2 regions of the Exiguobacterium sp. s192 genome follow, and region 1 is predicted to be linked to the other one. Evidence: riboswitches for the same ligand, from Rfam matches in the RefSeq annotation. Region 1 holds a riboswitch; the other holds the start of a gene.

Region 1 (7,973 bases):
ATCTGAGCCCCTTCACGAATTCCGAGTTTGTTGGCAATCGGCATTTCAGCAGCAATCATTTGATAGGACAAGAGTTCACTCGCAGGCTCCAGACCGAGATGTTCCATTTCCTCCGAAAAGCTGGTTAATCCAGACAGTTGCATGACGATTTTTTTGTTGGCGACGAACGTACCCCGTCCTTTTTGACGGATCAGATAGCCGGCATTCACTAAATTCGAAATCGCTTGACGCACCGTCATTCGGCTGATTTGATGAGCTTCGGCGAACTCTCGTTCAGAAGGGATCAAATCACCGGGCTGTAACAAGCCGCTTTCGATTTGTTGTTTTAAGGCAGCTTCAATTTGGTAGTAGATTGGAAGTGGTGAATTTTTATTGATGTGCTGAATCACGGCATTTCGTCCCTTCGCGGTCGATAGTCTTTCATCTAGTGTACTAGGAAAAGGGGATGCCGACAAACGATTGTAGTTAATTTGTGGCATAATAGAAGCGAAATCAGATGAAGAAAGGTGGACGTAGGATGCGTCTTGAACAAATTTACCCGGAGGTCCGGACGTTCGAAACGACCGTGATGGATGTCAAAGACCAGCAAGGGCAATGGGTTGCGCTTGAGAAAAGTTATTTTTATCCGGAAAGCGGCGGTCAACCGGCCGATCAGGGCACACTGAATGGGATCCCGGTCCTTGATGTGCAACTTGAAGAGGGAATCGTTTGGCATCGACTTGAAACACCACTCCTTGAAAACGAAGTTCAAGGTACAATCGATGACAGTACGCGAACAGATCATGCCGCCCAGCATACAGCCCAACATGTCATTTCCGCGATTCTTCAAGACGAGTTTCAAATCAAGACGGTCAGCTTCCGTACCGGATCAGAAGAATCGACACTTGATCTTGAGTTGAACGAATGGACTGAAACGATTCAAAACCGTCTTGAGGACCGCTTGCGAAGTGTCATTCGAGCAGCGTTGCCGATTACAGCAACGGAATATATAGAAGCCGATGCTGTCCGATTACCGTTACGGAAAACACCGCAAGTGACAGGACAGATTCGGGTTGTCCAGATCGGCGAACTTGATTACAGTGCTTGTGGAGGGACGCATCTTGAATCGACATCGGAACTGGAACTGATTTTATTCACGGGTCAGGAAAAGGTCCGGGGGAATGTCCGTTTGATGTATGTTGCAAAAGATCGCGCTTTCCGTTTGTTGACGGCTGAACGACGGGTTTTAACCGAGACGGCACGGGCATTGTCCGCGAAAAAGGATCAGGTCCACACAGTTGTCGAAGAACTCAAACAGGAGCAACTCCGGTTGAACCGTCAAATTGGACAAGCGGAAGATTTACATGTCACAACCGTTCTGCAACAGGTGTTGACTTCATCAGACTCCGTCTTGGTGTTGCACCATGAACAGGAAAATATCCGATTTTCCGAAAAGATGATGAAAGCTCTGGCGGAGGAAAAACGGACAGCATTGATTTGGAATGAGGCCGCTAAAAAATTATTGATGTGCAGTTCAGGACCGGTCCATCTCGGCAAATTTGCGAAAACCCACTTAAAACAATTTAATGGACGCGGCGGCGGAAGCGAAAAAAATGCCCAAGCCTTGTTTACGACGTATGAAGATGCAAGTGGCTATATCGAAGCATTGAAGGAGGAATTACATACATGACGGTAATTCAGGTAAAGACAGCAGAACAACAACAGGCAGTCCGGATGATTCGCGAGCGCGTTTTCGTCGAAGAACAGGGGGTGCCGCGCAATTTGGAATATGACACGCACGATGAAACGGCGATTCATCTTCTCGTTCTCGATGAAATGAATCGTCCCGTTGCAACGGGACGGACACGTCCCTATGACGAACAACGGATGAAGGTGGAACGTGTCGCGACGCTTGCTGCGACAAGGGGTAAAGGATACGGCGGTGAATTGATGCGGGCGATGGAACGGGTGGTTCGACGGGAAGGGCGGACGATTTTGACACTCGGTGCCCAAGTCCAGGCGATTCCGTTTTATCAAGGTCTCGGGTATACAATCGTATCGGATGAATTTGATGATGCCGGTATTCCACACCGGACGATGGAGAAAAAAATTTAACGGTTATTTTATGAGAAATCCTAAAAAAGGGTTTCTTTTTTTGAAAGTTTATGTATATATATAATCCATAGTGAATTTTTATACAGACAGATACAGTCGATATCAAGGAGGAATTAGTAATGACAAAACAAAAATTGATTTTAGCGTATTCCGGTGGACTCGATACTTCAGTCGCCATCAAATGGTTAAGCAAGGACTATGATGTCGTCGCGTTATGCATGGATGTTGGTGAAGGAAAAGATTTGACGGTCATCAAAGAAAAAGCATTGCTTGTCGGAGCCGTTGAATCAATTGTCCTTGATGTCAAAGAGAAGTTCGCGAACGAGTTTGTCTTACCGGCACTTCAATACGGCGCTCATTATGAAGGCGCGTATCCACTGATTTCAGCTCTTTCCCGCCCGTTGATCGCTGAAAAACTGGTCGAAGTCGCACATGCCCATGGTGCAACAGCGGTTGCGCACGGTTGTACCGGAAAAGGTAATGACCAAGTCCGGTTTGAAGTTTCGGTCGCTGCTCTTGACCCGTCACTCGAAGTTATCGCACCGGTCCGCGAGTGGAAATGGTCACGTGAAGAAGAAATTGCCTACGCAAAAGAAAACGATGTGCCGATTCCGATTAACCTCGACAGCCCGTATTCAATTGATATGAACTTATGGGGACGCAGTAATGAATGTGGGGTCCTTGAGAATCCGTGGACGGAGCCGCCGCAAGATGCGTACGCTTTAACCGTCGCACCGGAAGACGCACCGGATCAAGCAGAAGAAGTCATCATCGGCTTTGAAGCGGGCGTGCCGGTTTCCATTAACGGAACAGCATATCCACTCGCAAAATTGATTACAGAACTGAATATCATTGCAGGGGCGCACGGAGTCGGTCGGATTGATCACGTCGAGAACCGTCTTGTCGGAATCAAATCACGTGAAGTCTATGAATGCCCGGGCGCGACAGTTTTACTCAAAGCGCATGCAGCACTCGAAACGATCACGTTGACAAAAGATGTCGCTCATTTCAAACCGATTTTAAGCAAACAATATGCAGAAACCATTTACAATGGACTGTTCCATGCCCCGTTAACAAAAGGGCTCAAAGCGTTCTTGTCAGCGACACAGCAAGATGTGACCGGCGAAGTTCGTGTCAAACTCTATAAAGGGAACGCAACCGTCACCGGACGTCAATCGGCTGTTTCGTTGTATGACGAGAAACTCGCGACTTACACAAAAGAAGATGCCTTTGATCACGAAGCGGCAAAAGGATTCATCAAACTGCATGGTCTAGCGATTGCGACACATGCGAGTGTCCATCGTCAGGAAGGCGTGAAAAAATGACGAAACTATGGGGCGGACGGTTTACGGAAAGTGCTTCCGCTCAGGCGGAGGCATTCGGCGCATCGATCTCATTTGATCAAAAACTGGCGGCTGTCGATTTACAAGGCAGCCTGGCCCATGCGCAGATGTTATACGAACAAGGGATTCTCGAGGAGACGGAATGGCAACAAATCGAAGCCGGACTCAATCATTTACAAACGACGATTGATCAGCATGTCTATTCACTGGCCGATGAGGATATCCATATGAACCTCGAGCGGTTGTTGACAGAACAGATTGGTCCTGTTGCCGGTAAACTGCATACAGCGCGCAGTCGAAACGATCAGGTCGCAACTGATCTTCATCTCTGGATGGAGCAGCATGTTCTTGAACTCCTGTCGAGTCTTCGCAATCTGCAATCCGTCATTACGGAACAAGCGGATCAACACGTCGAAACGATCATGCCGGGGTATACCCATCTGCAACGAGCCCAACCGATTTCGCTCGCGCATCACTTGCTGGCTTACTTTTGGATGTTTGAGCGTGATGCCGAGCGACTGACGGACAACTTAAAACGGGTCCGGATGTCACCGCTTGGTGCCGGTGCACTCGCCGGAACGACTTTCCCGATTGATCGGTTCAAGTCAGCCGAGTTGCTTGGATTTGAACACGTCTATCCCAACAGTTTGGACGCCGTCTCGGACCGGGACTTCGTCATTGAATACCTTGGCATCGCGTCGACGGTCATGATGCATCTGTCACGGTTCTGTGAAGAAATCATCATCTGGGCGTCACAAGAATTTTCGTTCATTGAACTGTCCGATGCGTTTTCGACGGGATCAAGCATGATGCCGCAGAAAAAGAATCCGGACTTCGCAGAATTGATTCGCGGAAAGACAGGACGGGTATATGGAAACTTGATGGGGTTCTTGACGACGATGAAAGCATTACCACTCGCTTACAATAAAGATATGCAAGAAGATAAGGAAGGCGTCTTTGATACGGCTGATACGGTTTTACAATCGGTTCAGATTTTTACCGGGATGCTCGAATCCGCTACGTTTAAGACAGAAGCGCTCAAGAAGGCGACAATGCAAGACTTCTCGAATGCAACGGAACTGGCCGATTACCTTGTCACAAAAGGCATTCCTTTCCGGGAAGCGCATGAAATCGTCGGCAAAGCCGTTCTGCATTGTGTCCAGACCAGCTGTTTCTTGAAGGATTTGACACTCGAGACGTATCAGACATTCCATCCGGTCATTACGGAAGATGTCTATCCGTTGCTCGATCCGGTTCAAGCCGTCGCGAGACGAGGGAGTTATGGCGGGACTGGTTTTAACGCTGTTCGCGAACAGCTGACCCAAGCAAAGCAGACCCTTCAAAAATTATAAAAATCAAAAAAGTTTGGCAAATCACTGGATTTAACAAAAAATGTTTGCTATAACTGTAACTAACAACCGACAGATAGAGGCGCGGATGACATCAGTAGCAACACTTACAAAGGCAAGCATGCCAAGTGATGTGAAAGGGGAAATCCGCCGAAGTGAACAAGAAAATGCTTTTTCTTGATTGCTGGTACAACGGTTAAGATCCGTTGTACTGCCGAAACCCACGTTTCGGAGCGCTATCTTACGTAAAAGAACGAATGACACTGTCATCGTTTGTCCGATCGTGATAACGACGGGCCGTAGGAACGCTCCTACCGGCCCGTCGTTTTTTTCTGTTTCGGGACAAAAGGAGATAGGATTGTGACAACTGTACTTAAATTTGGTGGTAGTTCGGTTGCGACTGTCGAACAGATTCAGTCAATTGCGAATTATTTGAAGAATCGGACGGATCAAGGAGAAAAATTAGTCGTCGTCGTATCGGCGATGGGAAAAATGACTGATTCATTGATTGCCCAAGCCCAGGCGATCACGGATCGACCGGAACGGCGCGAGCTGGACCGTCTGCTTGCCATCGGTGAAGAACAGACGATTTCGTTGCTCAGCATCGCCTTGAACTCACTTGGGACAAAAGCCTTGTCCCAGACGGGCGCACAAGCAGGCATCAGTACGATGGGACTCCACACGAAAAGTAAAATCAAACAAATTGACGGCGAATTACTCCGGAAAAAACTGGAGACCTACGATGTCATCATCGTCGCTGGTTTCCAAGGGGTCAATGAACTGGGGGATGTCACGACACTGGGGCGCGGCGGATCGGATACGACAGCCGTCGCACTGGCAGCCGTTCTCGATAAACGATGCGAAATCTATACGGACGTTGACGGCGTTTATACGGCTGATCCACGGATTCATGCAACAGCACAGCCGATTCCGCACATTTCATACGATGAGATGATGGAAATGAGTGCTCTCGGATCAAAAGTCATGGAGATGCGGAGTGTCGAGTTAGGTAAAAAATACGGTGTACACATCTTTGTCGGAAAAACACTTGAATCGGAAAGAGGGACTTGGATCATGGAGGCAACGGAAACGATGGAACAAAAAGCGGTCACAAGTGTCAGTGTGACAAAAAACGTCATGACGGTATCGATCAAACACGTACCACAGACAAACTCAGCGGTCGCAGATATCTTTGAATTGTTGTCAGGACGTCACGTCAACATCGATATGATCAGTCAGACGACGTTTGACAGTGACATCTTCCTCTCGTTCTCGTGTCCGCTCGACGAAGAAGAGTTTTTGGAAGAAGCCTTGCAGGATATCATCAATCGTTTCCCGACCGTCAAAGTCGACCGTCATAACCAACATGCCAAGTTATCGGTCGTTGGAATCGGAATGCGTGACGCAACAGGCGTCGCTTCGAAATTATTTGCGACATTCCGGGCGGAAAACATCACGTTTTATCAAGTCACGACGTCAGAAATCAGCATCTCGTATACGATTGCCCAAGCCGACATCGAACGGACCGTCGCAGCAATCGCCAATGCATTTGATCTGTAAGGAGGAAACCATATGTATCATGTAGCAGTCATTGGCGCAACAGGCGCCGTTGGACAAAAAATGTTGCAAGTCTTGGCGGAACTCGACTTTCCGGTTCGTCAAATTTCAGCTTACGCTTCAGCCCGTTCTGCCGGGAAAACCGTCCAGTTCAAAGGGCAAGACGTTACGATTCAAGCATTATCGGAGCAAATCACAGAAGCCGGCATCGATGTCGCACTGTTCGCAGCAGGCGGAACGATCAGTGAACAGTATGCCCCGTTACTCGCTGCAGCAGGAACACTCGTCGTCGACAACTCGAGTGCCTTCCGGATGCAGGCGGATATCCCGCTCGTCGTACCGGAAGTAAACCCGAAGGCAATCGGTCCGGACGATCGATTGATTGCCAATCCGAACTGTTCGACGATTCAATCCGTCGTCGCCCTGGCCCCGCTTCAGCAGTTTGGTTTACAGCGTATCAACTATACGACGTATCAAGCGGTCTCCGGTTCGGGTCAAAAAGGAATTGAGGATTTAGCCCGCGGCAGCCGCGGCGAAGAACCGGTCAATTATCCGCACCCGATTCACGATAACATCCTGCCGCATATCGATGTTTTCTTACCGAATGGGTATACGAAAGAAGAACAGAAAATGATTGACGAGACACGCAAAATCTTCCGCTTACCGGAGTTGCCGGTCAGTGCGACATGTGTCCGCGTCCCGGTCACGAACGCTCATTCCGTTGCGATCAACGTGACGTTTGAGCAGGAGACGACGGTCGAAGCAATCCGCGAAGCATTGCGTCAAGCACCCGGCGTCGTTCTGGTCGATGATGTCAGTCAAAATCAGTATCCGATGCCGCTTGACGCCAGTGGAACGGATGACGTATACGTCGGACGGATTCGACAGGATCAGAGTCTTGCGAACACCTTCCACATCTGGTGTGTCGCCGATAACATTCGAAAAGGGGCCGCTTCGAACGCCGTGCAAGTGGCGCGTCAAGCACTTGAAAGTTCAATCCATTCTTAAGAAACGGGGAGGAATCCGACATGTTTAAAGGAGCAGGAACAGCACTGGCAACACCGTTCACGTCAACGGGTGAACTGGATTTAACCGTATTTGAACAACTCATCGAACAACAACTCGCGGCAAACATTCAAGCATTGGTCGTCGGTGGGACGACAGGAGAAGGATCGACGTTGACGAATGAAGAGTTCGAGACGTTACTGAAAACCGCGGTCCGTGTGACGGCAGGACGCGTGCCTGTCATTGCCGGAACCGGAACGAACAATACAGCGCAGACGATCGAAAAGACACAAGCGGCGGAACGTCTTGGTGCCGATGCAGCGATGCTCGTGACACCGTATTACAACAAAACGTCACAAGCCGGTCTCGTGGCGCATTTCACGGCCGTCGCGGACGCGGTTTCGCTGCCGATCATGCTGTATAACGTCCCGTCACGTACAGGGGTGGCGATTTCAGTTGAGACTGCCGTGACGCTTGCGAAGCATCCGAACATCCAAGCGTTCAAAGAAGCGAGCGGAGATGTCAGCTTCATGGGTGAACTGATGACGGCTTTACCAAACGACTTTGCCGTTTTCTGCGGCAACGACGATCAAATTCTCCCGTACATGGCATGGGGGGCACAAGG
Region 2 (7,973 bases), on a different contig from region 1:
CCATACAGCAAACTCCCGAAGCCGATCGTACTGAAGATGACACCGAGTGCATCAAATGTTGGTTTCGACAACGGTTGAACAAGCTTAAACCATGCCAGTCCAAGGAAAAGCGTCACTAGTCCAAAGAAGGACATGCCATAAAACAGAACGTGCCAATCGTAGTTCTGAATGACATAACCTGTCACCGTTGGACCGACCGCAGGGGCAAGAATCATTGCAATCCCAAGCATCCCCATGGCGGCACCACGTTTGTGCGGCGGAAAGAGGGTCATGAAGACGTTGGAGCCAAGCGGCATCAAGATACCGGCACCGGCCGCCTGGATAACACGTCCAAGCATCATGACAGGGAAGTTCATTGCCATCGAACAGATGACGGAACCAAAAAAGAACAGCGTCATTGAAACGAGGAACAATTGACGAAACGTATAACTCCGCATTAAAAACGCACTGATTGGAATCAAGATACCGTTGACGAGCATGAAGCCTGTCGTCAACCATTGTGCCGTCGATGTCGAGACGTTAAAATCGTTGATCAAGACCGGTAAAGCGACGTTGATCAACGTCTGGTTCAAGATGGCGATAAACATCCCGATCAACAGCACAGTCAAGACTTTCGGAATGCTGATGTCCGCTGTCGCGAGTGGTGTCCGTTCTTGAACCGCTGGACGCAACGTCTCCGATTCTTCAAGAGCCACTTCAAGCGATCCGTCGGCTGCTCCGGCAAGACGGGACGGACGGGAGCGCCGGGCGATCAGATTGACACCGATGAGGACGACAACCATAAACGCCATGTATCCGAACAGGAAGGTCATAGACATACAAGTCCCTCCTTAATCCTTATGAATGCGGACGGTCACATTCATACCAGGTCGAATGTCGAGTGATTTTTCTTGTGAAAGGGAAACCTTCACCGGAATGACTTGAGCGACTTTCGTATAATTCGCATTGCCGTTCGAAGACGGCATCATTGAAAACGTTCCGGCCGTCGTCATCCCGATTTGTTCGACTTCGCCGGATAACGTCGTATCCGGATAACTGTCGACGTAGACATCAACGGTTTGTCCGACTTTGACTTCGTCAATGTCCGTTTCTTCGATGTTAGCCGTGACCCAGAGGTTATTTAAGTTAAAACCGTAAGCCAGTGGTGTCCCCGCACCGACAACCCCGTTTTCTGTCGCCATCGACTGAACGACTGTTGCTTTAGTTGGCATGACGATTGATGTGGTGACAGGTTTTTGACCGGCTTGCGCCATCATGACGTGACCTAACGTCGCGTCGCTGTCCAGTGTTTGACCCGTTTTAGCGGTCCAATCGGTCAGCTTACCGGCACCCGGGCTGGCAATCGTAATCATCTTTCCGTCGATTTTCGCGTTTTCTGTTTTGACGTAGCTCGTCGCTTGGTCGTAATAGTAGTAGCCGATCGCGCCGCCACCAATCAACACGACCAACGTCAAAATGTTAATCAGCAATACTTTTTTCATGTTCATGATATGAGATGCATCCTTTCTTCCGTCTACTCCACTGTCCCCATCAGCCATAAAAAAGACTCCTCTGGGGGGAGGAGTAGTTAATATAGTTAATTATATGGTCGTGGAACCAACATACAACCGACAATTTCCGACAAAGTGTTGGAAAAGTCGATGAGAACGGATACACTATTAAAAAAAAGGGGGAAGAGCAGATGAATCCGGCATCGGATCCGCGACCAAAACGTTCACGTGACCGTATTACAAAAGAATTGTTTCATTTACTTGAACACCATCCGTTTTCAGCAATCACCGTAAAAATGCTGGCGGACGGGGCAAGCGTAAATCGCTCAACGTTTTACGCCCACTTTACGGATAAATACGATTTGATGGATCAGATTGTCGAGGATCACATGCGGTTACTCGTCGACGCGATTCGGATTCACGGTGTGGTGCCACCCGAGTCTCCCTCCGTTGAAAAGGTCAGCCGTTATTTTGAACGGCTGTTTATCCACATCGAACAACACGAACAGTTTTACCGGACGATGTTGTTGCAAGGACCGATCAAGACCTTTATTTCCCGTTTCCTGGACACGTTAAAGGAAAACTACCGCCTCGTATTTAAAGCGCATACCGTCAGTGAAACGAGACGGGTGGATCAGGATCTGTTGTTAAACTACGTGATCGGGGGACAATTGGGGTTATTGATTTCTTGGTTACGCAATGACCGTCCTTACTCGGCAACCTACATGGCCGACCAACTCAGTCGGATGATTGTGTTTGGAACAGTCGAGAGTATCGGTTTTCCGAATCGTGCGCAAGATCCAGTTTAAGAATCGGGTTTTGTTTGTCTTTGCCTGCACTTTTTTTATAGAAGACAGAAGTCGCCTGAAGCAAATCAGTCGTTGGGCACGAGACAAGGGTGGCAGAATTATCCTCTGCCACCCTTGTCTTATAGAGATTAATTTTTGAATCAGCACCAGTTGGGGTCAGGCCTGCTCGAGTTCAAGTGCTTTCGTATAGATCGTACTGCGATTACGTCCTGATTTTTTAGAATGATACAACGCCTTATCTGCTTGTTGCAACGCTTCAAGTGACGTATGCGAATCACTTGAATGTGCGATCCCGAGTGAAATCGTGATTTGCAGATCAGGGACACTCGTCGTCGGGAACAGATTCCGGGCAACCGTCATCCGGGCGAGCTCGGAGATTTTTTTCGCTTCAGCAGCGGACGTGTCCGGCAAGATGATTAAAAACTCTTCACCGCCGTATCGACCGACTAAATCGTCCGGACGGGCGAGGGAAGCAAGGGTCGTACCGAGTTGACGCAAGACATCATCGCCGGCATCATGACCATATGTATCGTTGACGTGTTTAAAGAAGTCGATATCGATCAAGACGAGGGAATAACCGTCTTCCGCAGAACCGACAAGAGATAAGGAATCATCCAGTCGACGCCGGTTGGCGAGACCGGTCAAGGCATCCGTCATCGCGAGTTTTTGTTGGTACTGAATGTTCTCAAAGTGGCGACGGAGTTCCGTCAATAACTGATAGGTTACGAAACCAGCAATCAGATTAAAGAAGATATACGCTGCCGATACTTTAAAGAATGTCGACCAACTATGGGTCAACAGATAGATGGCGGGTAAGGAATACAAGATTCCGACGCCGATCATCAACTCAAAATTCCAAAATGTCATACGGACGTAGCGTCTGATTATGCCAATCGTTCCGATAAATAATCCGATAACGATAGATGAAACGATGACCCCTTCCATTTGTTCAAACGGTGTAATCGCAAAACGAGTTCCGATAATCATCAGACCGGTTACGATGGCGCTTGGTAATCCACCGAACATCATCGCAATGGCGACCGGGATAATCCGCAAATCAATTCGTGCAACATCAATTTGGATGCTATTGAACATCAAGAGAACGGCGATGAGTCCGGCGACTCCTCCCAGAATGAGTCGCGTTTTTACATTTGTTTTAGGGGTGATCCTCGGTTGGTTTCGAAAGGGTAGAAACAAAAGAGTGATCGTTGTGAACAGTAGACAAAAATTGATGATGAAATTATTCATGATGGACAACAAATCCTCCCAGCTCCTCGTAAACGCATTTCCGTAACATACTTCCAGTATACTCATTTTACTAACGGCAAGAAATGGAAAAATGTGAAGTGAAACAGGAAAAGTCGACAAAAAAGACAAAGTACACAGTCAAGTGAACTTTGTCTGAAAAATAAGTTGAATATTTTTTACACACAATTTTTAGGAAGAAACGGCTTCTTCATCCATCGTCAAAAGAATCTTATCGAAGACACGAACCATGACATTCAGTTCCTCTTCCGTCAATGTGCCGAACCGTTCCTGCAGGTATTTCCGGCGGACAACTTCGAGTTCACGAAACGCCGTTTCTCCTTCATCCGTCAAAGCAAGGACAATCGATCTCCGGTCATCTGTTGAACGGGTCCGAGTGACGAAGCCTGCTTTATACAGGCGATCGGTTAAAGCCGTTACCTGACTTGTCGCAAGCTCAAACTGTTCTGCGAGTAGAGTCGGACGTTGGGGACCATTTTCGGACAAGCTGCGTAAGATGAAAAATTCACTTCGCGTCGCGGTTCCTTCAAACAGTCGGTTCAGTTCACGACGTAATGTCCGGAGAATGACACGCATTTGTTCCTCTAATCGGTAAGTCAGTTGATCACGTTCTTGTGGCATTCAAGCAACATCCTTTCTCTCGGTTAACTTCTATTGTTTAGTGTACTAAAAATTACGGAATTTTACCATGAAGAGCCGTCAATTCAAAAAAAGAATTGACAATTTAAAGACGATTTGTGTAACATGACGAGGTAATCAAGAAATTAATCACTAACTTAATTAGTTCTCACTCAACCAGTGGGATGGAGGTTGCGGTTCTTATGAGTACAGTTACGGATGTCGTCAAGCGGCAGATGAGGTGACTGAAAAGGAAGAATTGCCGAAATCAATCATCGCTTTGAAGATGATCGATTGGGATTAGATCAAACAGGTCTAATACTGTCACAGGTCAACCATGACTTGTGGGGAGCTATCTTTCACGACGGTAGAATGAGGCGCATCCTTTTACTATGTTGCGTTCTCATCTTCCTTCTGGAAGATGAGGGCGCTTTTTGTTTTTTCAAAAAGTGTCCTCTCAAAAAATCTAAAAAGAGAGAAGCGAATAACATGAATACTCTACAACCCCAAAGAAAACTCGATTCAACTGAAGAAGGCTTAAAACGTGGCCTGCAAGCCCGTCATATGTCGATGATTGCGATTGGCGGTGCCATCGGAACCGGACTCTTCATCGCATCCGGTGCATCTGTTGCCGCTGCGGGTCCGGGCGGTGCGTTGTTATCGTACGCCGTCGTCGGACTGATGGTGTACTTCCTGATGACAAGCTTGGGCGAGATGGCAGCTTACATGCCGGTCGCTGGTTCGTTCTCGACGTATGGTGCGAAATTCGTCGATCCATCGTTCGGTTTTGCCTTAGGATGGAACTACTGGTACAACTGGGCGGTTACGATTGCGGTTGAACTCGTTGCGGCACAAATCGTCATGACGTACTGGTTCCCGGATGTACCTGGTTTCTATTTCAGTGCTATTTTCTTATTGTTGATGATTGGTTTAAATTTCTTCTCCGTTAAAGGTTTCGGAGAAGCAGAATATTGGTTTGCGATGATCAAAGTCGTTACCGTCATCATTTTCTTGATTGTCGGTGTTGCAATGATTTTTGGTGTCTTCACATCGGAAGCGCCGGTCGGCTTTAAAAACTTTGCGTTAGGTGATGCACCGTTCGTCGGTGGTATTCCTGCCGTTATCGGAATTATCCTCGTCGCCGGGTTCAGCTTCCAAGGAACCGAACTCGTCGGAATCGCCGCGGGAGAATCGGAAGATCCGAAAAAGAACGTTCCGAAAGCTGTCAAACAAGTTTTCTGGCGGATCCTGTTGTTTTACGTCTTTGCGATTTTTGTCATCGGGATGTTGATTCCGTATACGAGTCCGAACTTAGTGTCGAATGATATTACGGATGTAGCCGTCAGCCCGTTTACACTCGTCTTTGAAAAAGCCGGACTCGCGTTCTCAGCAGCCTTAATGAACGCCGTCATCTTGACGTCCGTCTTATCAGCCGGGAACTCGGGGATGTATGCCTCGACACGCATGCTGTACACACTGGCACGTCAAGGCGATGCACCAAAAATGTTTGCTAAAGTCTCCAAAAACGGTGTACCACGTAATGCCTTGCTCGCAACCGGAGCCATCGGCGCACTCTGCTTCCTGACATCGATGTTTGGCGGTCAAGTCTACCTCTGGCTGTTGAATGCCTCAGGTATGACCGGTTTCATCGCGTGGCTTGGAATCGCAATCAGTCACTACCGGTTCCGTAAAGGATTCCTTGCTCAAGGACATTCGTTAAGCGACTTGCCGTACGTTGCGCCGGCATTCCCGTTTGGACCACTGTTTGCCTTTGGACTTTGTTTCCTAGTCATCGTTGGTCAAAACTATGCCGCGTTCCTCGCGGATCAAATTGATTGGGTCGGAATCGCTGCGACGTATGTCGGTATTCCGTTGTTCCTTGCCTTCTGGTTAGGTCATAAATTTAAAAACCGGACATCGGTTGTTCCTTATGCAGAAATGGAGTTCCCGGAACATCCGCGTCCATGATCAAATTGTCGATCCCATGTGTGAGCGGGATCGGCTTTTTTGTCGTATTGTTGTTAGAAAAATGTTGAAAAACATAATCAAGGAGTAAGAAATCGATTAAGATAAAAGAAAACGGAGGCGACTACAGTGAATTATTGGTATCACTTTAAACGGGCATTCATCCCGATTGCCATCTTGCTTGTAACTCTGGCGATCTATCAGATGCTCTATCGCATGAACAACATCTGGTATTCGTTTGGCGGATTGATCTTAGTGTTTGCCGCGATTTATTTTGTCATGCGGCGCTTAAAAGCGAATCCCGAAGATTGACTGAGCAAGATAGTAGGGGAGTGGGACGGAACGCGTTAAAATAGGCATATACAGAGGAGGGGAAGCTAGATGGCAAAAGCAATATTCGCAGGTGGCTGTTTTTGGTGCATGGTCAAGCCATTTCATAAATATGATGGTGTCGAACAAGTCATTTCCGGTTATACAGGTGGTCATACAGAAAACCCGACTTATAAAGAGGTCTGTTCAGAAACAACAGGACATTTAGAAGCCGTAGAAGTTACGTATGATCCGGCTGTCATCACGTATGAGGAATTACTTGAAATTTTTTGGCGCCAAATCGATCCGACTGATGGTGGCGGGCAGTTTAACGACCGTGGTCAATCGTACGAACCAGCCATTTTTTATGTTGATGAAGAACAAAAACAAGCAGCTGAACGTTCAAAAGCGGCGCTTGACGCATCCGGTCGTTTCTCACGACCAGTAGCTGTCGACATTCGTCCGGCGAAACCATTCTGGCCGGCTGAAGAGTACCATCAAGATTATTACAAAAAAAATCCGTTCCGCTATCAGATGTATAGTGTCGGCTCCGGTCGGGCGAAGTTCGTCAAAGAAGCGTGGAAGGATCAAGGCAAGGAACAGGAATTAAAACAACGTTTGACGCCGATCCAGTATAAAGTCACACAGGAAAACGGTACAGAGCCCGCTTTCCGCAATGAATACTGGGATGAGGAACGACCAGGTCTTTATGTCGATATCGTCGATGGAACACCACTCTTTACGTCAAAAGATAAGTTTAACTCGAACTGCGGATGGCCGAGTTTCGCAAAACCGATTTCTGAGGACAAAATGGAAGTCGAACTCGATACGACGCACGGCATGACGCGGACAGAAGTCCGTTCCGCTAATGCAGACAGTCATCTTGGTCATATTTTTGATGACGGTCCAAAAGAGTTGGGTGGCTTACGCTACTGCATCAATTCAGCAGCCCTGCGCTTTATTCCGTTAGAAGAGCTTGATACTGCGGGATATGGGGAATATAAAAAACACTTCGAATGAGTAAGACAGGTAGACAGCAAAGCGGATTCGTTTTGCTGTCTTTTTACTAACTTTTAAAAGGAGGGTTTTCCATGTTCACACGTGTATATGAAGAAATTCGACAGTTAACGATTGCAAAGGTGCTCGATTTTTACGATCACGAAATTCGGGGACTGGATGAAACAGCACGACAAGTGAAGTATCAAAAGATGAGTACCAGCCCGTTTCTTTTTTTCCGTGGCAGCTCTCATCTCTTTTATTACGATTTGACTCGAATTCCATTGGGATTTGATACACCAAGTGAGACGCCGACTTGGATTCAAGGCGATTTACATTTTGAAAATTTCGGAGTCCATGGGAATGCTAAAGGTGAAATCATTTATGACGTCAATGATTTTGATGAAGGGTACCTCGGTTCTTATTTGTACGATGTGATCCGGATGGCCGTCTCCGTCCAATTGTTTGCGAAGGAAGCGGGATACGATCCGGAACCAGCAATCGCCGCCTATGTCCAACA

The links. Region 1 has a riboswitch for lysine ahead of KNP87_RS10600 (aspartate kinase). Riboswitches for the same ligand answer to the same signal wherever they lie in the genome.
Region 2: it holds a riboswitch for lysine, as region 1 does, so the genes downstream of both, KNP87_RS12175 (amino acid permease) here and KNP87_RS10600 (aspartate kinase) in region 1, are expected to answer to the same signal.

What each region holds. Positions count from the first base shown of each region.
Region 1 covers NZ_JACSMS010000005.1:174,068-182,040, reverse strand. Annotated here, with positions in the region: gene phnF (phosphonate metabolism transcriptional regulator PhnF) at 1-389, opposite strand, end outside; gene KNP87_RS10620 (alanyl-tRNA editing protein) at 518-1,669, shown strand; gene KNP87_RS10615 (GNAT family N-acetyltransferase) at 1,666-2,094, shown strand; gene KNP87_RS10610 (argininosuccinate synthase) at 2,214-3,419, shown strand; gene argH (argininosuccinate lyase) at 3,416-4,789, shown strand; lysine riboswitch at 4,856-5,033, shown strand; gene KNP87_RS10600 (aspartate kinase) at 5,147-6,346, shown strand; gene KNP87_RS10595 (aspartate-semialdehyde dehydrogenase) at 6,359-7,351, shown strand; gene dapA (4-hydroxy-tetrahydrodipicolinate synthase) at 7,372-7,973, shown strand, end outside.
Region 2 covers NZ_JACSMS010000007.1:67,441-75,413, forward strand. Annotated here, with positions in the region: gene KNP87_RS12150 (DHA2 family efflux MFS transporter permease subunit) at 1-818, opposite strand, end outside; gene KNP87_RS12155 (HlyD family secretion protein) at 831-1,487, opposite strand; gene KNP87_RS12160 (TetR/AcrR family transcriptional regulator) at 1,682-2,299, shown strand; gene KNP87_RS12165 (GGDEF domain-containing protein) at 2,456-3,613, opposite strand; gene KNP87_RS12170 (MarR family winged helix-turn-helix transcriptional regulator) at 3,737-4,186, opposite strand; lysine riboswitch at 4,362-4,546, shown strand; gene KNP87_RS12175 (amino acid permease) at 4,673-6,151, shown strand; gene KNP87_RS12180 (SoxR reducing system RseC family protein) at 6,278-6,460, shown strand; gene msrA (peptide-methionine (S)-S-oxide reductase MsrA) at 6,530-7,477, shown strand; gene KNP87_RS12190 (DUF2252 domain-containing protein) at 7,549-7,973, shown strand, end outside.